One region of the Paenibacillus antri genome, then DNA from elsewhere that is predicted to be linked to it. Evidence: riboswitches for the same ligand, from Rfam matches in the RefSeq annotation. Region 1 holds a riboswitch; each other region holds the start of a gene.
The links. A riboswitch is a leader RNA that binds a small molecule or an ion and turns the genes downstream of it on or off. The one in region 1 is predicted to bind cyclic di-AMP.

Region 1 (7,645 bases):
TGATCAAAACCATCTGCTTTGACGGCGCAACGATGGATAAACTGACCTATGCGCTGCTCAAGGGCATGGAAGCCGATTTGTCCAAAGTTACAGTTATATAAGGGAGGGGAAAGAATATGCAATCCAAGGCCATTCAAGTAAAAGGGCTGCAAAAAACCTACAAGCAGCTTCATGTCCTAAAGGGCGTAGATTTCGAGGTGGAAAAGGGCAGTATTTTCGCCCTGCTCGGCTCCAACGGGGCGGGTAAGACGACGACCGTCAAAATCCTCACCACGCTGCTCAAACCGGACAGCGGAACCGCCGTCGTCAACGGATTCGATGTTGTATCAAAGCCGGACCATGTGCGGCAGTCGATCAGTTTGACCGGTCAATTCGCCGCGGTCGACGAGATTTTAACCGGGCGGGAGAATCTGATTTTGATCGCCAAGCTGCGGCATCTTGCAAATCCGCGTCAGGTTGCGGACGATATGCTTGCACGCTTCGGCTTGACGGATGCCGCGGACCGTAAGGCATCTACTTATTCGGGCGGTATGCGGCGCAGGCTCGACATCGCCTTGAGCCTTGTGGGAAAACCGCAGATCATCTTCCTCGACGAGCCGACGACCGGGCTTGACCCCGAGGCGCGCATCGAGGTTTGGAAGATCGTCAAGGAGCTTGCCGACGGCGGAACGACGATCTTTCTAACCACGCAGTATTTGGAGGAGGCCGAACAGCTCGCCGATCGAATCGCCATTTTGCACGAGGGCAGAATTATCGCAAGCGGCACGCTTTCGGAGCTGAAAAAGCTGTTCCCTTCCGCAAAGGTGGAGTATGTGGAAAAGCAGCCGTCGTTAGAGGAAATCTTCCTCGCCATCGTCGGCAAGAAGGAGGCCATGTAAATGGAAGCGACAAAGAAACATTTTTTCAGTGATATGGGCGTAATGCTCGGACGTTCCATGCGCCATATTTTCCGCAGCATGGACACCATCGTCACGGTCTGCATCACACCGATTGCGATGATGCTGCTGTTCGTCTATGTGTTCGGCGGTGCGATCCAGACCGGTACGGATAACTATGTGAACTACCTTCTGCCCGGGATCCTGCTGATTGCGATTGCAAGCGGTATTGCCTATACGTCGTACCGCCTGTTTCTGGATAAGCAACGGGGCATCATCGAGCGGTTCCACACGATGCCGATTGCGCGTTCCGCCGTGCTGTGGGGACATGTGCTGACATCGGTGGTATCCAACGTCATTTCTCTGGTCGTCATCATTCTCGTAGCGCTCTTGATGGGCTTCCGCTCGTCGGCGGGTGTGCTGCCATGGCTTGCCGTAGCAGGTATCCTTGTGCTGTTTACGCTGGCATTGACTTGGGTCGCGGCGATTGCCGGGTTGACCGCTAAATCGGTGGAAGGCGCAAGCGCATTTTCCTATCCGCTGATCTTCCTTCCGTTTATCAGCTCGGCGTTCGTGCCGACCGATACGATGCCGAAAGTCGTACGCGTCTTTGCCGAAAACCAGCCGGTGACCTCGATCGTGGACGCGATTCGTGCGCTGCTGTCGGGTCAACCGGTGGGCAATGATATATGGGTCGCCCTTGCATGGTGCGTCGGAATCACGCTCGTAGCTTATCTCTTTGCCATGAGGGCGTATAAAAAGCGGGGGTAGGAATACGGAGACGATAGCGCAATAATACTGGGAGCAGATCGCCGCGGCAGCTGCTCCTGTTGTTTGGTTGAAGTAATGTTTCTTAATTCGCGATAAACTCTTGCACCCATACTCCGTTGTAGTAGCCTACGCCGATGTGGGTAAAGTTTGGGGATAGGATGTTCCGCCGATGCCCCGTGCTGTTCATCCAAGCATTCATGACTTCCTGCGGGGTTCTCTGTCCCTTGGCAATGTTCTCGCCGGCGTACGTATAGCGGATGCCATACGCATTCATCATCTGGAACGGAGACCCGTAAGTCGGGGACGTGTGGCTGAAATAGTTACTGTTGTACATTTCCTTCGCTTTATCTAATGCCATTACGGATAAGCTATTATTGCTCAATAGCGGCTTCAGGCCAGCTTTCTCGCGTTCTTGGTTCACCAACGTAACGATTTGCTGCGAGAAGGTCGATGCAGTCGATTGGGTCCCTGTGCTTTGTTGAGCGGCAGGAATATTAATCACCATACCTGTCCGAATGTTATTCGGATTGGCCACCTGAGGATTCGCGGAAATTAGGGTGTTGAGGGTGACTCCATAACGAGCGGCGATTTTCCACATCGTATCGCTGCCCTTTACCGTATACGAGGCGGCAGAAGCCGAACCGGCGGAAGCGAAAGTACTTAGGGCAAGAACTCCGGCTAAAACGATCTTCTTTGAACCTCTCACTGAAATCTTCTCCTTTAAACAGCCTGCGAGGTTAGCTGACGGGTTCGGGTCAAAGAGCAATCACCCTGCCACGATGTGGCTTCACCCCATAGAATGGATCCCCCGCGCTTCTTAAGAAGCTTCGGCTTTCATGAAATTTCTCAGAAAAAGATGCAAAGAGACATGACTTTTAGATGCCTTTCTGAGATGCGAATTATTTTAGCATAGGAGAATAGGAGGGGCATTGCACAAAAATATCCAAAGTTCTTAGGCGAGGAGTGATCCGATCGTGGATGGGCGCATAAGAGGCTTGTAATATCTAAACGCTACTTTTTCCAGATTTGTCAGTATATAAAGGATATTAGGGGGGAGAAGATGCACGATAAACCTAAATTTACACTAACAGGTGCAATTATCTTTCTAGGCATTGCCATTTTATTAGGCTCGTGCCAGATTTCTAATGCAATAAAATCAACAAATTATGGTCCCAATTACGAAGATGAATTCAATATGTTCAACAACATTTTGGAGGATCTTGTAAAAACACTTGAGAAAAACCAATAACCGGAATTCAGACGAATTTAGAAAGGAGGGCTGAGAAGAACATATGTTTCTTGAATCCCACGAATCGGGGTGCATGACGGACGATAAGATCGCAGGGCTTCTGCTCCAGTATGGCATCGCCCGTCCAGAAACAACGATGCTCAGGCATAACGAAAACCGGACTTATAAAGTGATCGATAGGTCGAACGGCGATGCGTATCTTCTTCGCGTGCACGATCCGATAACCGTTAATTTGGCCGGCATACAGCATACAAAACAAGGAGTTGAGTCCGAGTTACGGCTTTTGGAGGCGATTGCTCGCAGGACGAACCTGGCTGTACAAACACCCGTAGAGAGTCTATCCGGACAACTCGTAACCGAGATCGAATTCGACGGGCGGAGTCTATGCTGCTCGTTGCTCCGCTGGATCGAAGGCCGCAATATGACGAAGGAGGACTTATCGACTCCTGATGCAGCATACAACTTGGGCGCTCAGGTAGCGAGCCTACATGAGTTCTTTAGTAACTATAACGAAGTCGTCCTTCAGGATCGGCCAGATTACGGTATTCGTAGAACCCAAAAGATGCTCAAGCAAATTCGGCGCGGCGTCGAACTTGAATTGTTCTCGGATGAGACTTACGGTGTGGTGGAGCAAACGCTCGAACTCATCGTTGATCGGTTGAAGGCCGGACGTCCTGAAATGTTGAAGCAGGGGATAATCCACGCGGATTTAAACATGGGTAACTTGCTGGTTACGCCGCTAGGGAGGTCCGTATTTATCGATTACAGCTTATTCGGCTTCGGTTATCGTCTGTTTGATGTAGCGATGACGGCTTTAAATGCCCCGAGAGAAACTAGAGAGCAAGTCGTCAATGGGTACTACGGCCAAGAGCCGCCGCAAGAGGGAATATACTCGGTAATCGAAGGTTTCATGCTTTCCGCAGTGTTAGGATATTACGCTTTCGTGATGGAAAACGAAGCTGTCCATCCATGGATTCGGGAAAGGATGCCGCAGTTTTGCGCTCAACGGTGCGTGCCCTTCCTCAACGACGAAAGGATCTTTCACAGTTTTTGAGCTACAAGCAATTTCGGACGATGTTGCCGAAAGGGTAGGTTTGCCTCCGCTTGACGTCCGAGCCCGGCAACTTCGGCTTCTTGTGGATGCGTACGGTTTAGATCCGAAACAGAGGCATGAACTGTACGATCTGATCTTAGAGGTAGTTGTACGCGAGACAGCCGAGGAAGCAATTGAGCAACGAATTACTCCAGACTGTCACGGGCCGCTTTGGGGGCTTGCATGGAGAGCGCGGGCAGCGGCATGGATCGTGCGGAATCGCATCGTTTTGCAATATTCGCTTGTTTAGGCAGGGTTGGACCAAAAATGACCATCCGATTTTCGGATGGTCATTTTACCTGTTTTGTAGATATGTTTATCCAACCGGTTGGAACTGCATGTAATGGAGCTTGGCATACATCCCGTTATTTTTTAGCAACGTTTCGTGCGTTCCTTCCTCCGCAATCCCTTGCTCCGAAAGCACGATGATTCTTTCCGCATTTCGGACGGTGGACAGCCGGTGCGCAATGACGAAGGTCGTGCGGTTCCTCGCCAGCTTGTCGAGGCTTTCCTGCACCACCCGCTCGCTTTCGTTGTCCAGGGCGGAAGTAGCTTCGTCGAATATGAGGATGGAAGGGTTTTTCAAGAACACGCGCGCGATGCTGATGCGCTGTTTCTGACCGCCTGAAAGCTTAACGCCGCGTTGTCCGATGTGGGAATGGTAGCCGTCCGGCAAACCCATGATAAAATCGTGGGCGTCGGCGTTCTTGGCGGCTTGGATCACTTCCTCGTCGGTAGCCTCTGGCCTCCCGTATAAAATGTTCTCTTTCACGGTACCCGAAAACAAATAAACATCTTGCTGCACGACCCCGATATGGTCTCGCAGAGACGTAAGCCGGATCGACTTTATATCGGTGCCGTCGATTCGAATCGTTCCTTCTGTCGTTTCGTAAAATCGCGGAATTAGGCTGCATAGAGTCGTTTTTCCGACTCCGGAAGAACCTACGAGCGCAATATATTCCCCGGGATGCGCAGTGATGTTAATATTCCTGAATACATGGTTCGAGTCGCCGGCATATTGGAAACCCACGTTGATGAACTCCACCTTGCCCTTCACATCCGTTAACGCGACGGCGTCTTCGGCGCTTGCAATGTCCGGCTTAACATCCATGATCTCGACGAACCGTTCGAAGCCCGCGACTCCGTTTTGCAAATTTTGAGTGAAATTCACTAATCTTTTGATCGGATCAATCAGGGTATTCAAGTATAAGAGGAAGGTAATCAGCTGAGTTAGCTGCAGGAGATGATAACTGATCAGAACGGCGCCTGCGATCACAACCGCAATATTGATAAAAGAAATAAACGAAAGCAATCCATTGTAAAACACCGCCTCAGCGAAATACCCTCTTTTCCTGCTTTCCAAGAAACGACGGTTGCTGCTTCTGAACTTCTCCATTTCAATAGCTTCGTTGGCAAACGACTGCACGACTCTGATCCCGGATAGGCTGTCTTCGACCTGCGAGTTCACGTCCGCTATGCGTTCCCTGTTCTCTTTCAGCGCGTTTTTCACCTTGATGCTGTTGCGATACGCGAAAATAAGCATCAGAGGAAAAATTAAAAAAATGACGCACGTGAGGCTCCAATTCATTTGAACCAAAATAAAGAACGCTCCTACGATCCTCACAAAAGAGATAACCAAGTCTTCCGGTCCGTGGTGCGCCAGCTCCGATATATCGAACAAGTCCGATGTGATTCGCGACATATGCTGCCCTGTCCTAGTATTGTCGTGATACTGGAAAGACAGCTCCTGATAGTGCCGAAACAAATCGTCCCGCATGTCGGATTCCATCTTTGCGCCCATCGCGTGCCCGAAATAGTCCGTATAGAAGTTGCTGACATACTCCACGACGATTAAAACCAAGAAGGCGCCGGCTATTTTTAAAACGAATTCCGTATCGATTCCTTCAACGCTGATTGCTTTCGTCGTCATTCGATCGACCAGCAGGGGATAGACAAGTACGGTCGCCGAAGCGAGCGCCGCAAAGAACAAATCTGCGATTAACGGCTTCTTATAAGGCTTGTAATAAGCCAAAAACTTTTTCAGTGTCTCCAAGGAAATACCTCCGATTTATGCGTCCCCTAGGGATCGTCGTTTCATCATAACCGACGACAACGTGCTTATTTAAAGCGATCGCAAATGTTCTCATCATTCTCACTCCATTCGGTTTCGTTATGTTGATGGTAGCACCCCGGCACCGCACAGACAATTCAACTTTTCACTATAATTATTTTTGCCTATGATGATCAAAAAACGGGGCAGCGAAGGACTTGATTTCTCCGTCATTCGCTGCCCCGTTTTCGTTTACAGCTTTGCCACCGTTACGGCGATGCCCTCCAGTTGCGCCGGGCTCAAAGTGCGATCCCCGCCGGGCCGTAACTCCATTGGGCAATGTGACCGTCTTCGCCAGCGCACGATGGCTCATACAGGATGTTCGACATCCGAAATAAACCGAAGCCGCGCGAGAATAAATTCCAATCGTTACCGCACAATAATTTCCAAGCTGATATCTCGGAGGGTGAACTCCATCGACTTTCAATTTTCCCCAGGACTGTATCACCGGTTTGTCCGTCCCAAGTGGCTTACCAAGAAATATATCCACGACCCGATCTCGATGCATTTCCCGCTGGACCGGCGCTCCGTGTTGGATTTCGGCTGCGGCACGGGGGCCAACTGCACGATGGTTTCCCCGGAATTTTACGTAGGGGTCGATGCGGATGACCGAAGAACCCGTTTCGCAAGCCGGCTGCATCCTGGATATACGTTCCATCCGCTTGCATCCGAGACATTGCCTCTGGACGATCAATCGATCGATTACGTATGGATTATCGCCGTCTTGCACCATATCCCCTGCGATTCGATTCCCGCTTACGTCAAGGAATTCCGTCGAATTCTGAAGCCTGGCGGCCGGGTGATCGTCATGGAGCCTTTCCTATCGGATCGGACGCCGCTGAGTAACCGATTCATGAGATGGTGGGACAGAGGGCGGCATATCCGGGGAGAAGACGGGTACGTGAAATTTTTTGCCGATCACCAGTTTTCCTGCGACATCCATCAAAAATTTCGCAAATGCTTCTTGTACAACGAGTTGTTTTTCTCGGCAAAACCGTAAGGCGGCAAACTTATAAGTTACTGATAGGGGGGCGGGCGGTATAATGGATACTGTGTTTACATGGTGAATACAGGAGAGGACTTTCATGTTTCAGACGGAAATCACGCGTATGCTCGACATAAGACACCCGATTCTTCAAGCGCCTATGGCGGGAGGGCCGACTACCCCCGATTTGGCGGCGGCGGTTTCGAACGCCGGAGGATTAGGCAGCATCGGGGCAGGATACCTCGCGCCGGACCGGATCCGGGATACCATTCGGGAGATCAGGCAACGAACGGATCGGCCGTTCGGCATCAATCTGTTCGTCCCGGAACAACCTTGCACATCGGAAGCAACCATCGCGGAGATGAACGATTTTCTGAATTCCTTCCGCGTGGAACTCGGCATCGCTTCGAACCCGTCGACTCCTAAGTCCGCGGAGTCGTTCGAGGATCAAATCCGAATCCTGCTTGAAGAGAGCGTCCCTGTAGTCAGTTTCACCTTCGGCATGCCGTCTGAAGACGTAATTCAAGCGTTGAAAGCGCGCGGAACGACGGTCCTCGGAACG
Region 2 (7,645 bases), on a different contig from region 1:
CCGCTTGGCGACGGATAATAGAACGGGCGCCAACAATACATGGTTGGTGACGCCGATCGAAAGCATCATGATGAAATACAATTGTAGCGCGGTGATTTTCGCTTGCGTATTCATGCCCAGCGGATTCCTCCCGAGCGAATGGATTTCAAAAAAACGTCCCGATTTCGGGACGTTTATCGCACTTACAGCGTAGGCGCCTTCAAAGCCAACTCGATATTGCTCAAATCGACCTCGAGCTGCTCGGTGACGTTCCAGGGATGGTAGATCCCCTTCTCCGTCGCATACGTCGCGACGCGTTCGTGAAGGTCGATCAACTCCTCCAGCTGCCGTGACAAGGTCGCCTTGATTTCCGGGGTGACCGTGTCGGTGATCGCCATCGCGTAATTGCGCACCCCGCTCTTTACCGTGTTCAAGAAATCCATCGCGACCACCTGATCGGTCAACGAACCGAGGCCGGTGAGCTTCTCCAATATAAAATTCATCGGTCGGACCCTCCCTACCGTTTCGCTTTCTTCAAAATGTCGCGGAGCTCCTCCAGATGGCGCGTCGACAGCTCGACGTCCGCTTGCATAAGTTGTTTCAACGCGTCGTCGGACACGAGCGCCTTCATCGTCTTCGACTTCGTCAAGCCGACCGTCCGGGACGCGGCCAGCTCGTGCACCTCCAGCGTTTCGTGTAATGCGTAACCTTGCTGCATCCTTTTTCGAACCTCCTGTATCCTCGGCGAATATGATTACGGCTTTAAAATAACCTTAATGCAGTCGTCCGTCTTCGTATCGAACGCCTCGTACCCGCGTTTCGCGTCTTGAAGCGGAAGTTTATGCGTAACGATGTCGCCCGGGTCCACCTTCCCCGAAGCGATCAGCTCGTACATATACGGCATGTAATGGATGACGGGCGCTTGACCGGAACGAATGTTGACGTTGCGCTGAAACAAATCGCCAAGCGGGAACCCGTTGTACCTTCCGCCGTACACGCCCGTAATCTGAATGGTGCCGCCCTTGCGCACCGCTTGCGATGCGATGACGAGCGGGCCAAGCGCGCCGCCTTGCAGCCTCATGCCCGTCGCGAGAAACTCGAGGTCGGTCATCTTGCCGTCCATGCCGACCGCGTCGATGACGACGTCCGCTCCGCCGCTCGTCAGCTCCTTTAAATATTCGCCGATATGCTCCTTCGATTCGAAATCGACGATCTCTACCCGATTCGTGCGTTTCGCATGCTCCAGCCGATAGCCGACATAGTCGACCGCGATGACGCGCTTCGCTCCCTTGAGCCAGCAAAACTTCTGCGCCAACAGCCCCACCGGTCCGCAGCCGAGTACGATAACCGTGTCGCCGTCCTTCACGCCGGCGTTGTCCACGGTCCAATAGGCGGTCGTCATCGCGTCCGCGATCAAAACCAGCTTCTCGTCTTCCGCTTCGCTGTCGTCGGGGATCTTGAAGTGGGTGAAGTTGGCGAACGGCACGCGCAAATATTCCGCCTGCCCTCCGGCATAACCGCCCGTCGTATGCGAGTATCCGAAGAAACCGCCCATCTCTCCGTATTCGTTCGAGTTATCGCATTGGCTCTCCAACTGATTTTTACAATAGAAGCATTCACCGCAGGAGACGTTGAACGGGATGACGACTCGGTCGCCCTTCTTCAGCTTCGTCACGCCGGGACCGACTTCCTCGACGACGCCCATCGGCTCGTGCCCGATAACGTAATCCTCCGGCAGGTTCGGAATCATCGCATGGAGCAGATGCAAGTCCGAGCCGCAGATCGCGCTGCTCGTCACTCGAATAATCATGTCGTCTGGCTTTACGATGTTCGGATCGGGGACTTCTTTCACCGCGATATTTTTGACGCCCTGATACGTAACGGCTTTCATGCTTGATCTCCTCTCAGACCTTCGTCCGGCAGGCGGTCGAACATCCCTTTTCTCGTCGCGTCGTCCCGGAACAGCTTCATGCCGCCGATCATCGACGTATTTTTCGCCGACAGCTGATCCAGCTTGTATTGCTCGCCGAGCTCGTACGGATGGAACCATCTTTTGCGAACCATCAATTCCGTAATTTCTTGATGCAGCGCGAGCGCTTCGCGAAGCTGATTCCGCAGCAGCGCGCGCGCTTCCGGGGAAGCGGCTTCCGTCAAAGCGGCGGCGCTATTGCGGACGCCGTCCTTCGCTCGGACGAGGAAATCCATGGCGAACGTCATATCCGCCAGCTCCGGCATGCCGAGGGCGTTGATCGGATCAAGATAATCTTGATTCATGGAGTGAAGTCACCTTTCACCTTCCGTCTAGGATCGGAGTCGGCCGGATATCCGGTACGGGAGTCCGGAACGGCGCCTTCTCGTATAGCGCCTGCAGGTCGGCGAGCGCCTTCAGGCTTTGTTCGACGTCCTTTTGCATCAAAGCTCGCAGCTCTTGGTCGAAGACAAGCCCTTGCATTAATTTCGACTTCGCCAAACAAAGCGTCTTGAGATTCAGCGTCTCATGGAGATCGAGCGACTCGTGCGCCGCCAACGTGGCATGATTCATCTAACGTTCACCTCGGTTGGGAATCTTCGGTATGATCGGTATTTTTACCTAACGGCGCGCGGCTATTCTCCTTCGGTGAAGAAAAAAGGCTCGCCTCCTCGAACTACCGAGGAGCGAGCCGTTTGCGATTATTTTGCGATTTTCGCCGCCCGACGAGGCACATCCGGCAGCTCGTTGACCGAGACGACCGCGTCCGTGCGCTTGGCCGGCCGCTTCCAATACCGTTCGTTGCCGGGCAGATCGTCGAACCAAGCCGCGTCGCTCGGGCAATCGAGCGTTAGAAACTTTCCGTAGGCGCCGTCGCGCGATTGATGGTATTTCAGGTACGCCTTCCCGCCTTCGATCGCGAGAATTTCGATCTTCCCGGACGTATGGCTCATCGAAAGACGAACCCGCTTGCCGAGCCCCGACGTGCGCGCCTTCGCCTCTTCGACGATCCGGTACACCCGCTCGAGCGGCAGGACGAAGTCCGAATTGCCGGCGACGGGGCGATTGACGAAGAAATAATACGGCGTCACGCCCGCCCAACTCAACTTGTCGAGCAGCTCCCCGAGCACCGCCGGATCGTCGTTGATCCCCCGCAGCACGGGCGTTTGGTTGACGACGATCGCGCCCGCTTGATGCAGCGCTTCGAACCCGAGCTTCGCCTCGGGCGTAATCTCGCGAGGGTGATTGATATGCGCCATGACGTAGATGCGGCGTTCGGGCGTGGAGTGGGCGCGTATCGTCTCGAGCAGCTCCGGATCCTCGTAGATGCGCATCGGATTGAAGACGGGCAGCTTCGAGCCGAGGCGAATGATCTTGACGTGCGGAATGGCGCGAAGCCGCTCCAAGATCGATTTCAGCTTCGGTGTCGCAAGAATGAGACTGTCGCCGCCGGTCAGCAGTACGTTGTTGATTTCGGGATGAGCCGCGATATACGCGAGTCCCGGCTCGACGTCGGACATCGCTTCCTTCACGTCCGCACGAAACAGCCGTTTGCGGAAGCAGTACCGGCAATACGCGCCGCACACCTCGGATACGATCAAGAGCGCCGTGGACCGGTACTTATGCTGGCAGCCGGGTACCACGTAATTCGTATCCTCGTCGGAAGCGTCCCAACGCCCGTATTCGAGCAGCTCTCCCTCGTTCGGAATGACGAGCTTTCGAATCGGGTCCTCGGGATCGTTCCAGTCGATCAGCTTTAAGTAATAGTCGTTCACGCGAAACACGAACTTCTCCGTGATCCGCTTCAATCGACTTCTTTCTTCTTCCGGGATCGCTTCGAGCTTGTCGATGTCGGTGATGTATTTCGGCTGAGCCATGCGCATTCCTCCTCGATTCGAAGTAGCGGCCGCCGGCGGATACGCAAAAAAAACTCCGCCGACGACATGATAAAGACATGTCTCGCCAGCGGAGGTACGAACGGGGTCGTATGGACGCACGAATGCCCGAACGGAATCGGGTCTCGGCATGTATAAGCTAAGTAGGCAATAGAAATCGACCCATCTCCTGCTGACGAGGTTAGCTGCCGGGCTCGGGATTAGATGGTTCCCTACGGTCCAAACTTCGGAACGATTCGCCCCACGTACATTGGTTCCCCCGCTTCCCGTCGAACGGATGTCGACTGGGAATTAAGCGTAATTTTACTGTATCGAACGAAGATGACGCTGTCAACCCATTTTCCGAAAACGATTACGCCCCCGGGGGCGCCCAAGCCGCTCGATCGAAAGCTTCGGCCGCCTCGAAGTCGAGCGCGGTCAGTCCGCCGGCATGCCAAGACGTCAACCGGAGCGTAATCAGCTTGTATTCGATCGCGATGAACGGATGATGATCGAGCCTTTCCGCTTCCGCGGCGACCCGGGCGACGAAGGCGATCCCGTCAAGATACGACGAGAAGCGGTATTTCTTGACGATCCACTTCTCATCCTCCCGACGCCACCCGGCCAGAGGCGCCAGCCGCGATTCGATCTCCTCCGGCGTCAGCTTCATGCGCGGCTCGTCTCTTTCCCGATCTCGTAGTCCACGACGACGACTTGATCGACGAGGCCGTCCAACGAGGCGACGAACGCTTGATGCGCCGGATGCGGTCCGTAAGCCATCAAGGCGGCATGATCCTCGAACGTGATGCGCAGCCCGATCGTAAACCCATGGATGTTCTCGGTTTCGTGCGTAACGTTCCGTCCCGCGCTCATCGAGACGATGCCGGGAATGCGTCCCTGGAACGACCGCAGCTGCGTCAGCAGGCTCTCCTCCTGCGCCGCGGGCAGCTCGGTCCGAAATTTGAATACGACGATATGCTCGTACATGTGCCGTCATCCTTTCCTCTTCTTCGTTCCTCCTAGTTTACCATATCCGTCGGCGCGTCAACGACGTTTGCTGCCGTTCGGACGACCGGAGGCATAACGAAATGCGCCGAATTTATGCGCATTCTGCTCGAATCCCAACATTTGGCCCCTCCCCGAGCCGGACAAGCGTGGGGTATTCTGGTTATGGAGGTGATCAGGATGCGAAAAACCATGATATTCCTCGCATCGGTAGTAGGATCCGCAATATTGGCAACATCCGCTTCGGCGGCAACGAGTTACGAGACGGAAGTTCAGTACGGCGTGAACATGAGGACCCAGCCTAGTTTGTCTGGCAAGGTGATTCGCATGCTGAATCGCGGCGAAGACATCCATGTTCTCGGGGAAGCGTCCGGCAATTGGTTAAAGATCCAAACGAAGAGCGGCACGACCGGATACATATCGGACAACGAAAAATATACGGACTATGACCGTTACAGCACGGAAGTGTCGTCCGGGGTCAACATGCGAACCCAACCGAGCACGTCGAGCAAAATCATCCGCATGCTGAATCGCGGCGAAGACATCCGCGTTCTTGCCGAATCGGGAGACTATTGGCTGAAGGTGCAGACGAAGGGCGGCACGGTCGGATACATATCCTCTAACGAAAAGTATACGGATTACGAAGGCGGCGCCGGCACGGGCAGTTCTACGTCGTCCGCGAGCCAGAGCGCGATCGTGAAGACCGCGAAGTCCTACAAAGGCGACTTCGATTACAAATGGGGTGCGGAGCCCTGGAATACGAACAACAAATACGCCGATTGTTCTTCTTACATGCAGCTGATCTTCCGCAAGCACGACATCGAGCTGCCGCGGACGAGCCGCCAGCAAGCGAAGGAAGGTACATACGTCAAGAAATCGAATTTGAAGCCGGGCGATCTCGTCTTCTTCGACACGAACGACAACGGCAGCATTAACCACGTCGGCCTGTACATCGGCGGCGGCGACTTCATCCATGCGTCTCCGATCTTCGACGGGGTCGGCATATCGGACATCAACTCGAACTATTGGTCCGATCATTACGTAACGGCGCGGAACGTATTGTAATCGAAAGAACGACCGCCAGGCTTCTCATAGCCTGGCGGTTTTCGCTGTTCACGAGGGTCGGTCGTCTACAAAGAAGAAGCTCCAGCGGCGCGGCGGCGCCCTGGAGCTTCTTCTTTCGGTTCATGGGGATACGTATGTGTCGTTCGCGTTATTCTGCCGCTTCCGGCAACGTCTCCGCTTCCGGCGCCGTCGTCTCCTCGGACGCCTCGGGCGCGTCGGTCGCTTCCGGCGTCTCCGTCGCTTCCGGCGCGGTCATGCCCGGCTCCATCGGCTGGTCTCCCGCCGGCGCGTCCATCGCCGGCTCGCCGCCCTCGCCGCTGCACCCGATCAATAACCCCATCGACATAACGGCGATCGCAAGCGCCGTCAACCACGTTTTCTTTTTCATTCCGAACCTCTCCCTTCGATCATTGTTTTCGGTGTTCTTTGGTACTCCTTTACTGTACCGGAAACGTATGATCGTTCGATTTTCGGTTCGGGAACTTTTTATGAAGAAATATGTTCGTTCGATGAACGGAGGATTCGCCGATCTTCGCGACGACGACTTCCGAAGGATCCCGGTACGCGGGAATTCTGACCCGGAACGTCGAGCCTTGCTCCAATCGACTGTCCACCTCGATCGTTCCTTCGTGCCGCTCTACGAGCTCCTTCACGATGGCGAGGCCGAGACCCGCCCCTTTATTTTTCCGGGAACGCCCGCGATCCGCTTTAAAGAATCGTTCCCAGATCCGGGCTTGATCCGCTTCGGAGATGCCGACGCCCGTATCGGTCACCTCGAGGACGACCTTGTCCTCCTCCGCGTACGCCTTCAGCAGGATGTAGCCGCGATCCGTAAACTTGACCGCGTTGCGAACGAGATTCGCCACGATCTGCTCCAAGCGGTCGCCGTCCGCGTACGCCTTCGGCAGCGCGTCGTCCGCCTCTACCCGCAGATCCAGCTCGCGCTCCCTCGCGTCGGGCTCGAACTTGAACGCCACCTTCCGCAGCAGCGGCGCGACGTCGAGCGGATGCCGATCGATAGCCACTTCTTCCCGTTCCAGCTTCATCAGATCGAGCAGGTCGTCGACGAGCCGCGTCATATGGTGCGTCTCTTGGTACATCACGTCGTAATATTTCTCTCGGCCTTCTTCCGGAATGAGTCCGTCTTGCAGCGCTTCCAAGAAGCCTTGCATCGCGGTCAACGGCGTGCGCAGCTCATGCGACAAATTCGCGAGGAAGTCGTCGCGCATTCGATCCGACTTGCGACGCTCCTCGTCCATGCGTTCCAACTTCGCGGCCAGCGAATTGATCGAGGACGCCAGGTCGTCGATTTCGTCCGCGCCGTCCGCCTCGAGCCTCCGGTCGTACTGTCCCATGCCGATTTCCGCCGCGGTCCTCGCGATATGCTGCAGCGGCCTCGAGATCGACCGAGACAAATACAACACGATCGCGATCGAAATTAACATGCCGAACAAGGTGACCCAGAGGATCGTCTCTCTCACCTGCACGATCGCATGCGTGACGCCGTTGACGGGCGCATGGAGCACGATGCCGCCGTATAACGCGTCTTCCTTCCCCCACGGAACGGCGACCGAGAGCATCGGTTCCGTCAATCCTTCGAAGTGGAGCTCGTCGCTCACCGCGTTCCCTTGCATGACGCGTTCCGCGATCGTTCCCGACACGGACTTCCCTACGGACACTTCGTCCTGCGTCGACGTGGCGATAATTTCGCCGCGGTCGTTGAAGATCCAGATGCGGGTATCGAACGTCTGGT
Region 3 (7,645 bases), on a different contig from region 1:
ATCGGGGAAGGTCGTCCTGCTCGATTCGAGAGAAGATTCGCGCTACCGCGGCATCGCGGAGCCGATCGACAAGGTCGCGGGTCATATTCCGGGCGCTCGTCACTTGTTCTGGAAGGCGAACTTGGACGCGGAAGGCCGCTACCGTTCCGTGAAGGAGCAGATGAAGCGGTTCGAGCCGTACCAGGGCGCCGAGGAGATCATCGTCTATTGCGGCTCCGGCGTGACGGCGTGCCCGAACGTGCTGGCGCTGCGCGAGGTCGGATTCACGAACGTGAAGCTGTACGCGGGAAGCTGGAGCGATTGGATCAGCGACGCGTCGCGTCCGGTCGTCATGGGGGAGAAGTAAGTATACAGCGATTTAGGGATATTGAGGCCGCGATGTCTGCCGGGAAGGCTGACTGTCGCGGCCTTCTCGCGCGATAAGCGGCATATGAAAGCCTTCATAACCGCGAATTTCGGGCCGTCGAGGAGCTCTGTCCCGAACAGGAAGTCGTCCCTCTCATTCGCAGCAGCAGAGCGGGATTCCGCTTACCGAACGGGAAACTAAAATTGTCCGGCGAATCCCCGTTGACCTTGGGGTGCGCCCCAAGGTGTAAGCTGCGAAAGGAGGCGGAAGAATGTACAAGGTCAGCGAATTTTCGGCCATGACGGGACTCAGCAGAGACACGCTGAGATACTACGACGAGATCAAGCTGCTCGAGCCGGCCCGCATCGATCCGAGCAACGGCTACCGGTATTACGACAACGGCTCGTACGTCCTCGCCGTTCTTCTCGTCAAGCTGCGTAGTCTCGGGTTCACGATCCAAGAGATGGTGTCCGTCATGAACGACGAGTCGTTCGCCAACCTGGAGAGCTTGCTGCTGCAGAAGCGAGCTCGCATCCAGTCGCAAATCGACGGCCTCCAAGCGAAAATGAAAGACATCGACGAATTTCTGGCATCGGGAAGGGAGAACGACTCATGATTCAATGGAAGGAAGAGATCGTCATCGATGCGGGCATCGAGACGGTATGGGCGTTGTTCGCCGTCGAAAACATGCATCGGATCATGCCGAACATCGCGGAAAATCGGTGGAAAGAGCGGAAGGAAGGGGTCGTCGGCTCCACATTCCTGCAAACGTACCGGGAAGGCAAGAGATCGGAGACGTACGAAGTGTCCGTATTGGATTATAAGGACGCGCCGGAGGAAAAGCGGATGCGTCTCGCCTTCGTTCTCGCCAAGGCGTTCGAGGTCGAATTCATGTTCCGTCTGAGTCGAATAAGCGAAGATCGTACGAGGTTCGCGTACGAAGGCTCGAATCGGGGCGTCAACTTCGTCGGACGGGCGATGATGAAGCTCGGCGGGGAGAGCAACAACCGGAAGGTCGTCGCCGACTTTCTGGAGAAGGTGGAGCGGGAAGCAACCGGGAAGTAGTCTCGGGCGCCGGGGGAGGGAGGGGCGGCTCCCGCACGTACCCCGCCCGAGCCTGTCTGTCGACCGACGCGCTTATCCGCGCTCGTCGGCCAGCTCCAACGCGACCGGGCAATGGTCGCTGCCCATGACCTCGCACTCGATCGAGGCGTCGACGAGACGCGGCTTCAGCCGCTCGGAAATCAAGAAATAATCGATGCGCCAACCGACGTTCCGTTCGCGCACCTTCGGCATGTACGACCACCACGAATAGACGTCCCCTCGATCGGGATACAGGCTGCGGAACGAATCGACGAAGCCGGCGTTCAGCAGCCGAGTCATCTTCTCGCGCTCTTCGTCCGTAAAGCCGGAGTTGCCCCGGTTCGCCTTCGCGTTCTTGATGTCGATCTCCTCGTGCGCGACGTTCAGATCGCCGCAGACGACGACGGGCTTCTTGGCGTCGAGCTCGAGCAGGTATGCGAGGAACCGATCCTCCCATTCCATGCGGAAGTCGAGCCGCGACAAGTCGCGGCGAGCGTTCGGCGTGTACACGTTCACTAGATAGAAGTCCTCGAACTCCAGCGTAATGACCCGACCCTCCGGTTCGGCGTTCTCCTCGAGGCCGTATCGAACCGAGAGCGGCTTCACCCTCGTAAATACCGCGGTCCCGGAGTAGCCCTTCTTCTCCGCATAGTTCCAATACGATTCATACCCTTCGAACGGCGCCAAGTCGAGTTGGCCTTCCTGCAGCTTCGTCTCCTGCACGCAGAAGACGTCCGCCTCCGACCGTCGAAAGAAGTCAATAAACCCTTTATTCATGCAAGCTCTCAGGCCGTTCACGTTCCAAGAAACCAACTTCATCCGAATCTCGCGCCTCTCCTAAGTGATCTATCCTAGTATATACGATAAATAGCCGCAGCGGCTCGCCCTCCGGCTAACGCTGCGGCTATCGGTCCTCCGACCTCGCGCGATTCACAATCCGGCCAGTTCCTTCAGCTTCTCATGGTCCGGGAGGAAAATCCGCTTCTTCTCGACGATGATCATCCCTTCCTCGGACAGCTCCTGCAGCACCTTCGTGGCCGATTCCCGCGCCGTGCCCGCGAAGCTCGCCAGCTGCTGGTGCGTCATGCGAATGTCGACCAGCAGGCCGTCGCCGAGCTTGACGCCGCGCTCCTCCGCGAGACGGAGAATCGTGCGGATGATGCGCGACCGGACGTCGAGAAACGTCAGGTTGTAAATTTGATCGTTCGCGTTCCGGAGGCGCTGCACCGTCACCTCGAGCAGCTTAATGCAGATGCGCGGATGCTTCTCCATGAACTCGTAGAAGACGGATCGCTTCATCGTATAAATCGAACAAGACTCTAACGTTTCCGCGGTGGCGGAGCGGTTGAGAGCCGGTTGAATGACCGCCATTTCGCCGAAGAAGTCTCCGGGACCGAACAGCGCCAGAATGATTTCCTTCTCGTCGTCGAAGCGATAAATCTTGACGACGCCGGACTTCACGACGAACAGCTCGTCGCCCGGGTCGCCCTCCATGAAGAGCAGCTTCCCGCGATTCCACTTGTTCTCTTGGAACAAGGGAGAGATCGTCCGCAGCTCTTCCTCCGTCAAATCCTGAAACAAAGGGACGTTGCGCAATAGCCCGATAAGGGCGCTCATGACGAACCCTGGCCTTTCTGCAGCGAGGTTTAGGACCTGTTATCCGGCGTAGGATCGGATGTCGCCCACGGATCGAATCATGATGTTGAGATGCTTCGCGAGCTGGAGTTCGTAGGGGATTTTCAATTCTTCTCCGTTAGGGTTCGTCAATACGCGGATCGTCGGCCGCTGCAAGCACGACGAGTCGAGGCGGGAGACGACCCCCTTCTCGCCGGTGTTCAACGTGACCGTCGTACCTGGAGGGAAGATCGCTACCTTGTTTCTAAATTGCTCTACCTTACCACGATCATACGCGCTTTCGACGTTCGCGTAAAGATAATCCATCGCTTCGTGCGGCAGCATGGCGTTCCGGTAGCTGCGGTGACTGACGAGCGCATCGTAGGCGTCGATCATGCCGATGAGCTTGGCATACGGGTGAATGGCATTGCCCCGCAGCCCGAAGGGGTAGCCGAGGCCGTCCACCCGCTCGTGATGCTGCAGCGCGCATTGCGCGGCGACGAGCGAGACGCTGCCATCGTCCTTGAGCAGCCTGTAGCCAAGCTCCGCATGGCGGCGGAGCGTCCGCAGGTCCTCGTCGCTCAGTCTCGTACGCTTCGACAGCAGCTCCTGCGGGACGAGCAGCTTGCCGATATCGTGGAACAGCGCGGCCGCGCATACGGTGCGCAGCTCGTCCGCGGCGGCGCCTTCGGCCATGGCGAGCTTCGTCGCGAAGACGGAGACGTTCAAGGCGTTATTGACGAAATGGTGCTCGAGCTTGTCGCCCGTCGCGGCCGTCGCCCGAATGTGGACGATCGGCATGTTACGGTTCGCGACGATGTCGTCTACGATATGCTTGACGCTGTCCGAGACGAGCCGAGAGAACGTCACGACGCGTCCGCCGCCGGCGGGACCGCCCGCCCGGACGTAGTCCATGCATTGTTGGAGAGAACCGTGCACCAGACGCCGCGTCTCTTCCCGGATCGTCTCTTCGACGATGATGTCGTCCGTCCGCGGATCGTCGATATATAGTTGATGAATGCCCATATTTCGCAGACGCAGAATAACGGGTTGGGTCAGCTCGTACCCGTACCCGAGCAGTACTTGCCCATGCTCCGTCAGAACGGCTTTGCCGAGCTTCATGCCCGGAGCGCAGGATTCGATCGTTACTAATCTCATGTCTTTCTCACACCTCGGTAAACCGCTTGAATCGGTCGGCATCCGCCGCCTATGTATTATGTCACAGGAGGCCGAGGGATTCTGTGAGTTGGGTAACAAAACACAACAAATCCGTCACATTCCTGCATGAAAATGGGAAATAGGAACCGGCTTCATCCAGGATTAACGACTCTATCGCGCGCGACGGAGGTTCGGCGGGGCGGAATTGGAGTCGCCTTCAAGCGGGCAATAGATGTCTTTGGTCTTGGGTAACGGAAAAGAAAAATCCCCGATGCGCATGGAGCGCGTCGGGGATTCGGTGTTACATGAGCTGTCGCAACGCTTCGACGACGTCCTCGACCGCGACGTTCTCGCCGGCATGCTCCGCCGCGAGTTCCGCCGCTTCCGTCGAAAGCGCGACATCTTCCGTCACGGCGGCCGCTTCGGGAGCCGGGGCTGGTGCCGGAGCTGGAGGCGCTTCCGCGACGACCGGCGCCGCCGGAGCGGCTTCCGTCGCGAGGGCGACATATTGCGTCTCGTCGAGGACGCGACGCGCAGTGACGTAGCGCTTGGAATAATAGCTGTCGTTCATCTTGCCGATCGACACGCCGCGGGAGCTGGAGGAATGGGCGAAGTTGCCGTCTCCCATATAGATGCCGACGTGCGAGATGCCCTTGCCGTCCGTGTTGAAGAATACCAAGTCGCCCGGACGAAGCTCGTCCTTGCCGACTTTCGCGCCGACGGTCGCTTGATCCGCGGACCGACGAGGCAGATCGATGCCGAGCTTCTCGAAGACGTAGCCGGTAAACCCGGAGCAGTCGAAGCCCTTCGTCGTCGTACCTCCGTACTTGTAGTCGACGCCGACCAATCGATCGACGGCCGTCTCGAGTTCCGTAGCCGCGGCCGCGCTGCCGGCGAACGCGCCGAACCCGATGGACAATGCCAACACCAGAGATGCTGCCTTCTTCAATTGTATACCCCTTCCGATGCCGACGAGGTTAGCTTAAGGGTTCGGTTGAAGGTTCCCTATGATCCCTAGTTGCGAGATCAATTCACCCAAGACTGGTTCCCCCGTAGCCCGGGTCGAATGCGACGCGGACATTAGGCAATAATCGATTTTTTTCGACCTCCGTTATATTCGACAGTTTTCGTCGGAATCCTCCTATTCTAGTAAAATATTCAGGCGATAAAATGATAGTGACCAACGGTCGAAAAAAGAGGCGGTCGATCCTGCTAGGTTAGGAGAGGCGGGAACATGAACGCGATGCGTCTGGGGCACGAACGAGCGGTACGACGGATCGTCGAACGGATGAAGGCATGGGTCGGGGACGGGGGGCTGACGCTGCAAACTGGCATGAGGCGCTAGAAACAGCCAAAGTTCGAAGGAGGAGTCGAATTGTCGGAACCGACGCATTTCGAGATCGAAACGAGACATCCGGAGCGAACGATGTCTCTTTACGCGGCATTGTTCGGGTAGACGTGCGAGGAAGCGATGGAAGGCTGCAAGCTCGATAACGACGAGGGGGACATCGAGCGCGCATGGCGCCAGATGTCCCCCTTTATATATGAAGCTTACCGATGCGCCGACCAGAGGTGATACTGGGCGTTGATGCCCCATAGCTTCAGCAAGGCGCGCACGATCGGGTACGACTGGTGGACGACGACCGCGAGGAAGCCGGCCCACCAGAGCGACAGCGCGCTCGCGGCCAAGCTGACGGCGAGGCCGACCGCGAACGTCGCGAGCGCGAGGGCCGCGATCGGCAACCCCCGGCGGGCGAACAGCCCGAGTCCGGCCCAGCCGCCGCGACCCTCCACGATGCCGAAGCCGATATACATGAAGGCGAGATCCAGAATGCCTTGGTAGACGAGCCAGCCGATCGCATACGGCGCGGCCGCGGCCGCGACGGACGGCCAATCGTACGCGGTCGACGCCGCCGCAAGCGCGCGCGGAATCGCCCAGACGAGCGGCGCGAACGTCAACAGCGTCTGCAATCCGTACAACAGCAGGAACGGCTTCGCGTACGTCTTCGCCCCGCGGACGAACGCTTTCCGATGGCCGTCTCCGCCGTTCGCCAGCGCGTTGTAAATCCCGGCGTTCAGCAGCGGGGTGATCAGCATGCGGACGAGCAGCAGGACGAGAATCGTCCACGCGTAAGGGGCGATCAAGCCTGTCTTCGTCAGCTGGAATTCGGCCTCCAGCCAGAACAGGCGATCCGCGGATTGCGCCAATTCGCCGCCGGGGTAGCGATGAAGCAGCGGAACGACGATCGACTTCACATATTTATAGAGCGCGAAGCCCCATCCATACTGATAGAAGAAAATGAGGAACAATAGAAACCAACTGCGACGGGCGGCGGCCCATCCCGATTTCGCGTACGACCACATGAAGCGCGCCTCCTCTCCGTAATTTCGGCTCGTTCGTTACCAGACCACCGTGCCGAACAGCGCTTCGAGCAGCTTCGCGACGCCCATCGTCCAGCGGGTCTCCAGCTTATCGTCCACGTCGGTCTTCATGAAATTGTTAATGCGCTTATGCTCGAGAACGACGCCGTGCTCCGGGTCGACGACGACGTGCTTCAGCTTCGCGGCGTGCGGCGGCAGCGCGAAGACGACGCTGTCTTCCTTCCCCGGCCATTCCTCTCGAATCGTCTGACCGTCCTCGTAGAGGAACCGGACGGATACCGGACCGTCCTTGCCGCCGCGGCTCGATACGGTGACGCGGTAGGCGTACGTCCCGGCGTCCGATTTCGCGCGTTCGATGCGCTCCACCGCGTAATCGGCCATCTGGTCGCCGTACACGAACTGATCGAAGAACGGAGCCCAGCTTCGTTTCGTTACGTCTTCCGCCGTCTTCTGGAAGTCGCCCGTCGACGGGTGCCGGAACTTCCACCGGTCGAAGTAGGCGCGAAGCACGCGTTTCATCTTCGCTTCGCCGATCTCCTTTTCCATCGCCAGCAGCACGAGCTTCCCCCGAATGTACACGTTGTCCGCGTAATGATCGTGGCTGTCGAAGTTCCAGGCGAAGCGGGTGAGCGAGGCCGGGTTCGTCATGTAGCTCGCTTCCAGCGTCGTGCTCGGCGTCAAGCCGTATTCGGCTTCCATGAGCTTATCCTCGGCGTACGAGGTGAAGCCTTCGTCCAACCACGCCTCTTCGAATTCGTTGCTGGCGACCATGCCGTACCAATACTGATGGCCGATCTCGTGCACGACGACGCGTTCGAGCTCGTACCCGACGTCCGCCGAATCGGCCGCCCAGGCGGTGACGAGCGTGGGGTACTCCATGCCGCCCGCGCCGCCCGCGCCTTCCGGGGGCACGACGATCGAAAGCGTGCTGTACGGATAAGGGCCGTACCATTCGCTGAAGTGCTGCAGCGACTTCTTGGCCGCGTAGAGATACCGCTCCTTCAGCTCCAGATGCGTCGGATCGAGATACAGCTTGATCTTGACGCCGGGCACGTTCGGCGC
Region 4 (7,645 bases), on a different contig from region 1:
GGGTCATCTCGGCGGACGGGCATCCGATCGAGGGCGGGTTCGCGTTCGAGGTCGCGGCGCCCGAGCCCGTGCAGGAACCGACGCCGGCGCCCGAGGCGCAGGAGCCTGAGGCGCCGGTCGAACCGCCTGCGCCGGACGGCGGCGCGGAGGAGCCTGCGGCCGAGCCGGGGACGGCGCCGGACGAGGCGGACGAGCCGGGGACGGCGCCGGACGAGGCGGACGAGCATGCGGGGCACGATTCGCACGGCGAGACGAAGGTCTCGTCTTCCGCCGGCGCGGGCACCGCGTTCGCGGCCCTCCTGAACGCCAGCCGCGTCGCGTATTACGCCTCGCTGCTGCCATTGCTCGGGTGGGCGCTGTGGAGCGCGCTGCGGCCGCAGGTCGGAGCGGACCGGCTCGCGTACTGGCGGCGTATCGGGATGCGATTGCAGGCGCTGCATCTCGCGTTGTTCGTCGTTCACGTCGCCGTGCAATGGGCGGAGCTGTCCGGCGGCAATGCATCGGCGTCCTTCCTGGACACGCTGCGCTCGACCGGAACCGGCCAATCGTGGCTGTTCACCGGCCTGCTGTCGCTGGCGGGCTTCCCGCTCTTGTTCCGCAGTCGCGCGGTGGACGGCTTGTGGCCGCTCCTCATGATCGCGGCGAAGACGCTGCGCGGCCACGCGAGCGCGTTCGAGCCGATCGCCTTGGCGCGGCTGATGGACGCCGCGCACCTCGTCGCCGCGGCGATCTGGATCGGCGGGCTGCTCGCGCTCGTCCTGCTGCTGCGGAAGTTCCCGGACGGCTTCCGGGCGTTCGCGCCGTCGTTCTCGACCGCGGCGCTCGCGTCCTACGCCGTGCTCGTCGCCACGGGCGTCGTCGCCGCCCTCCTGTATACGGAGTCGCTGGCGGACATCGTGCGGACGACGTGGGGATGGCTTCTGATCGGTAAGGCGGCGCTCGCCGTCGCGGTGCTGCCGGTGGCGGCGCTGCTGCGGAAGCGGCTGCTCGAAGCGGACGGCCGCCCCGACGCGTTCCGCGCGTGGCTTCGCGCCGACGTCGCTTTGCTGCTCGGCATCGTCGTCGTTACCGGCATCATGACGCACCAGAGCCCGATCGTCGAGCGCGTGGTATTCCACTGGCACGTCATGGGGACGGAGGCGCATCTGACCGCGGACATCGCCGATCTGCGCGAAGGGACGAACGCGCTCTCGCTGAAGGTATGGGTGCCCGAGGACGAAGCGGAGCCCGCCGTCACCGTCGTCGCCGTCGTCCCGGGCGAGCCGGACCGTATGGCTTCGCTGACGGCGAAGGAGCTGCCGAAGGAGGAGTGGGAGAGCTTCTCCGGCTTCGAGGATTATACGTTCGTCGGCAAGCTCGACGTCGCCGATCCGGCTTCGGCCGAGCTGCGCGTGCGCATTCAGCGCAGCAACGGCGAGACGATCGACTACGCGAAGAAGCTGATCGACCCGTAAGGGCGATCAGCTTCTTTTTTTCAATATCGGAAGGGAAAACCTCCCGTTTATTTTCGAGTGGCGCTTCGGATTCGGCCCATGGACCGGAAAAGCTCCGTTATAAGCGGCCGTTCGGCGTCCGAAAAGCGAATTTATTCGGAATAAGACGGAGGTTTTCCCGTTCGGCGGTCGCGATTGGCCCCGCCGAACGGATAGACGAGAGGAAATCCCGTCCAAGGCAGCCCTCTACACCGTACCGACGGCGTCCCGCCACGCCTGCGGATGCTTGTCGCTCGCGTACCGCGCCGCGGCGGCGTTCGCGTCGACTTGCTCCGGCGTCTTGCAGCCCGGAATGACGCAGGTGACCGCGTCGTGGCGGAGACACCAAGCGAGCGCCCACTGCGCCATGTCCATGCCGGCGGGTACCTCGTTCGCCGCGATGCGCTCGACCTCTTCGAGCTTCGCCCGGCGCTGCTCGGCGTCGTGGCGGCTGCGCACGTCGGTCGCGACGAAGGCCGCGTCCGGCTTGTACTTGCCGCTCAAGTACCCGCTTGCGAGCGGCACGCGCGCAAGCACGCCCAGATCCTGCTCCGCGCAGGACGGGAAGACGCGGCTTTCCGGCGCCCGGTCGAGCCGGTTGTAGACGACCTGGATCGCCGAGGCTCCGACCTTTGTCGCCGCCGCCGTCTGATGCAAGTTGTCGTTGCTGCCGATCGAGACGCCGAGATGGCGGATCTTGCCCGCCTGCACCTCTTTATCGAGCATCGTCCACAAGTCGTCGTTGTCGAACGCCTCGTCCGAGCCCGAGTGGAATTGATATAAGTCTATGTAATCCGTCTGCAAGGCGCGCAGCGAATCCTCCAGCTGCTTCCTCACGTCCGCCGCCGACCAGAGCTGATCGCGCTCGAACAAGCCGTTGAAGTGGTGGCCGAACTTCGTCGCCAGCACCCAATCCTCGCGCCGGTCGTTCTTCAAGAAGCCGCCGATGAGCCGCTCCGACAGATGATCGCCGTAGCACTCCGCCGTATCGATCAGGTTGATCCCTTGCTCCTTGGAGCGGCGGAGCACGGCGTCCGCCTCCGCTTGCGTATACGTAAGGCCCCATTCGCCCCCGAACTGCCACGTCCCGACGCCGATGACCGACACCTTCAGATCCGTTCGTCCCAATCTCCGGTATTTCATGCGAAACTCCTCCTTTAATCGGTTCTGCCTCCAGTTTACCAGATGTTGGCGTTCGTCCACTAATGCGCCGTACCCCCTTGAAATCCGCTTCGAAACATACTATAATTACTTTCACTGCGGGTGTAGTTCAATGGTAGAACTCCAGCTTCCCAAGCTGGTAGCGTGGGTTCGATTCCCATCACCCGCTCCATACATGAAATGTTCAGAAGCCTTGATATATACAAGGCTTCTTTTTTTGTACGGAAAAAGCCCGGCACGCGAAGAAAGCGCCGGGACGAGAAATCTTTGAGCCGAAATGGTCCAAAGCACAGATTCTGCTTGTAAGCCGGGTTAGTGAATATTCAACTCGTAATCGGGATTATAACGGAACTTGAAATACAATGACATAAAACACCACCCAAAGTACGCTTAAACCGTATGCGAGGATCGGTTTCTTGTGGTGAAGGTATAACATAGGGAACATAAAAAGCAAAAAGAAAACGGACCACCCGAAGTTCCAACCGTTATCGTAAACGATTCTTCCGGTTTGATGTCCTATCCATTCGACGCCGGCATAGAGGAATACCCATTTAAGCAAATGAACGATCTGGCGTTGTCGTTCATTCGGATAATTGGATAAAAAGAGAACGACCGTAGGCGGATAGACGATAAATAAATAAAGAAGGTCTACCCCTTTTTGCGACAATAGAACATCAGGGACCAACTTCCAGAGGCGATGGTCGCTCGTTAAGTAAAAATACAAGAGATTACATAACGGCATATACAAAATCGTGGGAAGGTACTTTCTCCAATTCGCCCAATTTCCCCAAAGCATCGAAGCGAAAGTCACCCAAACGGCGACAATGACATGCATCCGGCTGCCACCTATCTCATTTTTCCATTATTATTGTCCTTTTCGCTATCGATAAATACAGAAAGGCGCGCCGATCATGGAGGAGCTGCTCTGCACATTCGGACGGTTATCCCGGCGCATTGCCCGTTTTCCTCGATTTATCCCGGATTACGGCGCGAACTCGAACTTTACTTACCCGTTTCCGAGGCGTATGATTCATTCCATGGAAAGCGAATACCAATAGATCGCTGAGTTTCCGATATGGAAAACGGGGGACCCGCCGCAAGCCGCGCTTCATGCCGAACCGGTTTGCAAGGGGTGAATCGCGGATCGGAGCAATCGAACGCTGCTTCGAACCATCCGCGTAGGGCGACTCTTACCGCCCGAATCCGACAGCTAACCTCGTAAGCGTGGAGAAGAGGATGTGATCTTGTGATCTGCTTAGACCACGGGGGCGCAAGCCTCCGTGGTTTTTTGTTGTCATTTTCACGGATTCGGCGGTTTAGTTAAGCGCTGTAAGGTAAATAGTAGGGGAAACGGAGGGGACCAGAGGATGAAAAAACAGTTTATCGTCATTGGCCTTGGGCGCTTCGGAGGGACCGTCGCGAGAACGTTGATTTCTCTAGGGTACGAAGTGATGGCGATCGACCGGGATATTCGAAAAGTACAGGACTTTTCGAGCATCATAACTCATGTTTTTCAAGCCGATTCGACGGACGAAAAGGTTCTAAAGGAGCTGGGCGTTTCGAATATGGACCACGCGATCGTGGCGATCGGAGACGATCTCCAAGCGAGCATTCTTACTTCGCTCATCTTGAAGGATATGGGGATCAAGAAAGTCACGGCCAAGGCGACGAGCGAATACCATCGACGCGTGCTCGAGCGGATCGGCGCGGATCATATCATTCAGCCGGAGCGGGACACGGGCATCCGGGTGGCCCATCAAATCACGTCGAATAACACGGTCGATTATTTGGAATTATCTCCGGATTTCAGTCTCGTCGAGGTGTTGGCGCCGAAAGCGATGTACGATAAATCGCTCAAAGCGATCAATATCCGGGCGAAATACGGTTGTAACGTGGTGGCCATTAAGAGAAAGGACAACTCCATGATCGTGTCTCCTCTTGCGGACGACAAGATTCAAGAAGGAGACGTTCTCGTCATGATCGGATCCAACCAAGATATCACTCGTTTCGAAAAAGGGATCGCGGAATAGAGGTGAACTCGTGCTGAGATCTAATGTGAAGCGTTCCATCGAGATCAGTCCGCAGCAATGGATGGTCTTCGGTTTCGCCGCCATTATTTTGCTTGGGACGATGCTGTTGTCGCTGCCGATATCCTCGACGTCGGGCGAATCCCTCGGGCTGCTCGATTCTTTTTTTATGGCGACCTCCGCGGTTTGCGTGACGGGTCTCGCGGTGTTCGATCCGGGTCAGCAGCTTACGATGTTCGGTGAAATCGTACTGCTCGTTTTGGTCCAGCTCGGCGGTCTCGGATTTATGACCTTCGGCGTCATTATCGCCGTGCTGCTGGGCAAGCGGCTCGGGCTGAAGGAACGGACGCTCATTCAGACGTCGACGAATTCCAACTCGATCCAAGGACTCGTTCGTTTATCGCTTAGCATTTTCTTTATCGCTCTAATCGTCGAATTGGCGGGAAGCGTCATCCTCACCCTTCGTTGGGCGCCGGATATGGGGGTAGGGATAGCGGCGTACTACGCCGTCTTTCATTCCGTATCGGCGTTTAACAACGCGGGGTTCTCCCTCTGGCCCGACGGGTTGAATCGATTCGTCGGAGACCCGGTCGTGAACGTCGTCATCACTTTTTTGTTTATGATCGGGGGCATCGGGTTCACGGTGCTGCTCGATCTGTTCCGGAAGCGGAAATGGGACGCATTGTCTTTACATTCGAAAATCGTACTGCTTTCAAGCGGGTGTCTTCTGATCGGCGGGTTTGTCGTCGTGTTTCTGCTCGAACTGTTGAACCCCACGGCTTATGAAACCTTCACTTGGTCGGAGCGAGTCTGGGCCGCTTATTTCCAAAGCGTTACGCCGAGAACGGCGGGATTTAACACGATGTTTACCTCCGAATTAATGACGGCGACTCAATTTTTTATCATTTTCCTCATGTTCATCGGAGCTTCCTCGGGTTCGACCGGCGGCGGCATCAAAACCAATACGTTCGTGGTCTTATTGCTTGCGGTGTTCAGCAGTATCCGGGGCAGGGAGCAGGTTCGGATTTTTAACCGTAACATCGCGTATGAGATCGTATTGCGGGCCTTGTCCGTCATTATCATCTCGCTCGGGGTTGTGATGTTGGTAGCCTTCCTGCTCACCATTACGGAGCGGAATCAGGATTTTATCGCCATCTTGTTCGAGACGACCTCCGCGTTCAGCACCGTCGGTCTCTCCCTCGGGATTACGTTCGACTTATCGCCGGCGGGAAAGCTGCTCCTGAGCGTAACGATGTTCGTAGGTCGGCTAGGACCGCTGACGCTTGCTTATGCTTTAGCCAAGCGGAGAAGAGAATCGACGATCGGGTATCCGGAAGAGAAGGTATTGATCGGTTAAGTCTCGCACGCGATCCCGTCCCGGTCGCGGTCCAGCTTCGCGCTGTACCCTGGGTCTCCCTCGTAGAGCGGCGCTTTCCCGGCGGCTCGCACCGCGGCGCAATTCGCGTAGGAAACTGACGACGACGAGGGTTCCGCCTCCTCCGATCGAAGCGCCTCTCGCTCCGCCGTATAATCGCCGAACGTCAGCGCGGGCTTCGCCACCACGAATCGGACGCGCGTGCCGTCGGGGTAATCTTGCAGTCGATGGCCGACCCACGCGCCGGCGCCGCGGTTGTCGCTCGAGTCGATGTAGGCGACGTTCGCGCCCTCGCCGCCTTCCGCGCACATGGCCATCGGCCACTCGTCGCGGTCGTACCCGGATTGCGGTTCGATGCCGGCGAGCGATCGCTTGCGGTTGTCGTCGGCTCCGTCGCGGTCGATCGTGCATACGTCCGAGGCGCCGCCGAGCTCGATCGCATCGTAGATGTGCAAGGCCGTCTCCGGATACGCGTCGCTCGGGAAGACGAGCTCGACGTCGTACCCGGGGGCGGCGGCATCCGCGGCAGGCGCCGGCACCGCCGCCGGAGTTTCCGCCGTCAAGGAGCAGCCGCCGACGAACAGAAGGACGGACGCGAATGCGAAGAGCCATCGTAGATGTCGAATCATGAGTCGAACGCCTCCGAAACGAAATAAATTTTCCAATAGAATTCTATTTTACTACGAAAACGAACGTGCTTCGAATATTGTTTTGTAAACAAATAACAAATCCCCGTCGGCGGCCGCCGCGGGGATTATGTATGTTACCGCTACATTCTAATGCTTAGAACCGTGCGCCGCGAGCCAACGTCTCTTCGGCGATCTGTACCATGCGGCGTACCATGTGTCCGCCGATCGCGCCCGTGTCGCGAGTCGCCATGTAACCGTAGTAGCCGTCTTGCGGAATTTGCACGCCAAGCTCTTGAGCGACTTCGTACTTCAGCTGCTCCATCGCTTGGTTCGCTTGAGGAACGATCAAATTGTTGGAGCTTTGCGATCCTTTACCCATTGATGTCACCTCCCTCTGGTTGTACCCATAATATTTGCGTTTTTTTATTTTCTATTCATTTACAAATCCCCTCCACTTTCCACTCCAAACCAATTGCCGATCCTTGTACAATGGAGAGAGGTGATGCCGACATGTTTATCCCTCCCATGCTGCTCGAGACGGCCGCCGAGCCGTTCGACAGCGCTAATCATATATTTGAACCGAAAATCGACGGACATCGGACGATGTACGCGCGATTGGACGGGAAGACGAAGCTGTACACGCGTCGCGGCAACGAGGTGACGAGGAAGTATCCGGAGCTGCTCGAAGGGTTCGAAGACGATCTGATCCTTGACGGGGAAGTCGCGTTAACGGATCCGGAGACGGGGAGGATTTCCTTCGAGGCGTTGAACGACCGATTCCAATTGCGCCAGGAGGAGAAGATCGCGTTAGCGGCGTCGTCCGCGCCGGTCTCCTTCATCGCCTTCGATATATTGCGGTACCGCGGGAAGGACCTCCGTTCGCTTCCCCTCATGCGGCGCAAGGAAATCTTGGCCGGCTTGACCGTTCGTGACAACCCGAACCTGTCCATTATTCCGTACCTCGAACGACACGGTACGGCC

Region 2: it holds a riboswitch for cyclic di-AMP, as region 1 does, so the genes downstream of both, FE782_RS10165 (KamA family radical SAM protein) here and FE782_RS22295 (CAP domain-containing protein) in region 1, are expected to answer to the same signal.
Region 3: it holds a riboswitch for cyclic di-AMP, as region 1 does, so the genes downstream of both, FE782_RS23640 (C40 family peptidase) here and FE782_RS22295 (CAP domain-containing protein) in region 1, are expected to answer to the same signal.
Region 4: it holds a riboswitch for cyclic di-AMP, as region 1 does, so the genes downstream of both, FE782_RS15115 (potassium channel family protein) here and FE782_RS22295 (CAP domain-containing protein) in region 1, are expected to answer to the same signal.

What each region holds. Positions count from the first base shown of each region.
Region 1 covers NZ_VCIW01000017.1:94,513-102,157, reverse strand. The annotation lists gene FE782_RS22310 (pentapeptide repeat-containing protein) at 1-101, shown strand, start outside; gene FE782_RS22305 (ABC transporter ATP-binding protein) at 117-878, shown strand; gene FE782_RS22300 (ABC transporter permease) at 879-1,646, shown strand; gene FE782_RS22295 (CAP domain-containing protein) at 1,729-2,352, opposite strand; cyclic di-AMP (ydaO/yuaA leader) riboswitch at 2,358-2,489, opposite strand; gene FE782_RS22290 (hypothetical protein) at 2,707-2,895, shown strand; gene FE782_RS22285 (phosphotransferase enzyme family protein) at 2,969-3,949, shown strand; gene FE782_RS22280 (ABC transporter ATP-binding protein) at 4,305-6,041, opposite strand; gene FE782_RS22275 (class I SAM-dependent methyltransferase) at 6,505-7,098, shown strand; gene FE782_RS22270 (NAD(P)H-dependent flavin oxidoreductase) at 7,184-7,645, shown strand, end outside.
Region 2 covers NZ_VCIW01000005.1:123,246-130,890, reverse strand. The annotation lists gene FE782_RS10195 (GerAB/ArcD/ProY family transporter) at 1-114, opposite strand, end outside; gene FE782_RS10190 (spore coat protein) at 183-482, opposite strand; gene FE782_RS10185 (hypothetical protein) at 497-697, opposite strand; gene FE782_RS10180 (zinc-dependent alcohol dehydrogenase) at 734-1,870, opposite strand; gene FE782_RS10175 (spore coat protein) at 1,867-2,253, opposite strand; gene FE782_RS10170 (spore gernimation protein GerQ) at 2,270-2,521, opposite strand; gene FE782_RS10165 (KamA family radical SAM protein) at 2,650-3,825, opposite strand; cyclic di-AMP (ydaO/yuaA leader) riboswitch at 3,998-4,151, opposite strand; gene FE782_RS10160 (4a-hydroxytetrahydrobiopterin dehydratase) at 4,196-4,492, opposite strand; gene FE782_RS10155 (Dabb family protein) at 4,489-4,809, opposite strand; gene FE782_RS33090 (C40 family peptidase) at 4,924-5,892, shown strand; gene FE782_RS10145 (hypothetical protein) at 6,041-6,280, opposite strand; gene FE782_RS10140 (sensor histidine kinase) at 6,330-7,645, opposite strand, start outside.
Region 3 covers NZ_VCIW01000019.1:33,026-40,670, reverse strand. The annotation lists gene FE782_RS23670 (sulfurtransferase) at 1-346, shown strand, start outside; gene FE782_RS23665 (MerR family transcriptional regulator) at 618-962, shown strand; gene FE782_RS23660 (SRPBCC family protein) at 959-1,411, shown strand; gene FE782_RS23655 (exodeoxyribonuclease III) at 1,484-2,248, opposite strand; gene FE782_RS23650 (Crp/Fnr family transcriptional regulator) at 2,360-3,046, opposite strand; gene FE782_RS23645 (HD-GYP domain-containing protein) at 3,086-4,201, opposite strand; gene FE782_RS23640 (C40 family peptidase) at 4,503-5,150, opposite strand; cyclic di-AMP (ydaO/yuaA leader) riboswitch at 5,153-5,298, opposite strand; gene FE782_RS23635 (hypothetical protein) at 5,753-6,565, opposite strand; gene FE782_RS23630 (M1 family metallopeptidase) at 6,602-7,645, opposite strand, start outside.
Region 4 covers NZ_VCIW01000009.1:114,070-121,714, forward strand. The annotation lists gene FE782_RS15095 (copper resistance CopC/CopD family protein) at 1-1,454, shown strand, start outside; gene FE782_RS15100 (aldo/keto reductase) at 1,680-2,615, opposite strand; tRNA gene FE782_RS15105 (tRNA-Gly) at 2,732-2,805, shown strand; gene FE782_RS15110 (CBO0543 family protein) at 2,974-3,468, opposite strand; cyclic di-AMP (ydaO/yuaA leader) riboswitch at 3,684-3,873, shown strand; gene FE782_RS15115 (potassium channel family protein) at 4,001-4,663, shown strand; gene FE782_RS15120 (TrkH family potassium uptake protein) at 4,674-6,017, shown strand; gene FE782_RS32900 (excalibur calcium-binding domain-containing protein) at 6,014-6,223, opposite strand; partial or broken gene FE782_RS32905 (hypothetical protein) at 6,218-6,664, opposite strand; gene FE782_RS15130 (alpha/beta-type small acid-soluble spore protein) at 6,819-7,043, opposite strand; gene FE782_RS15135 (ATP-dependent DNA ligase) at 7,175-7,645, shown strand, end outside.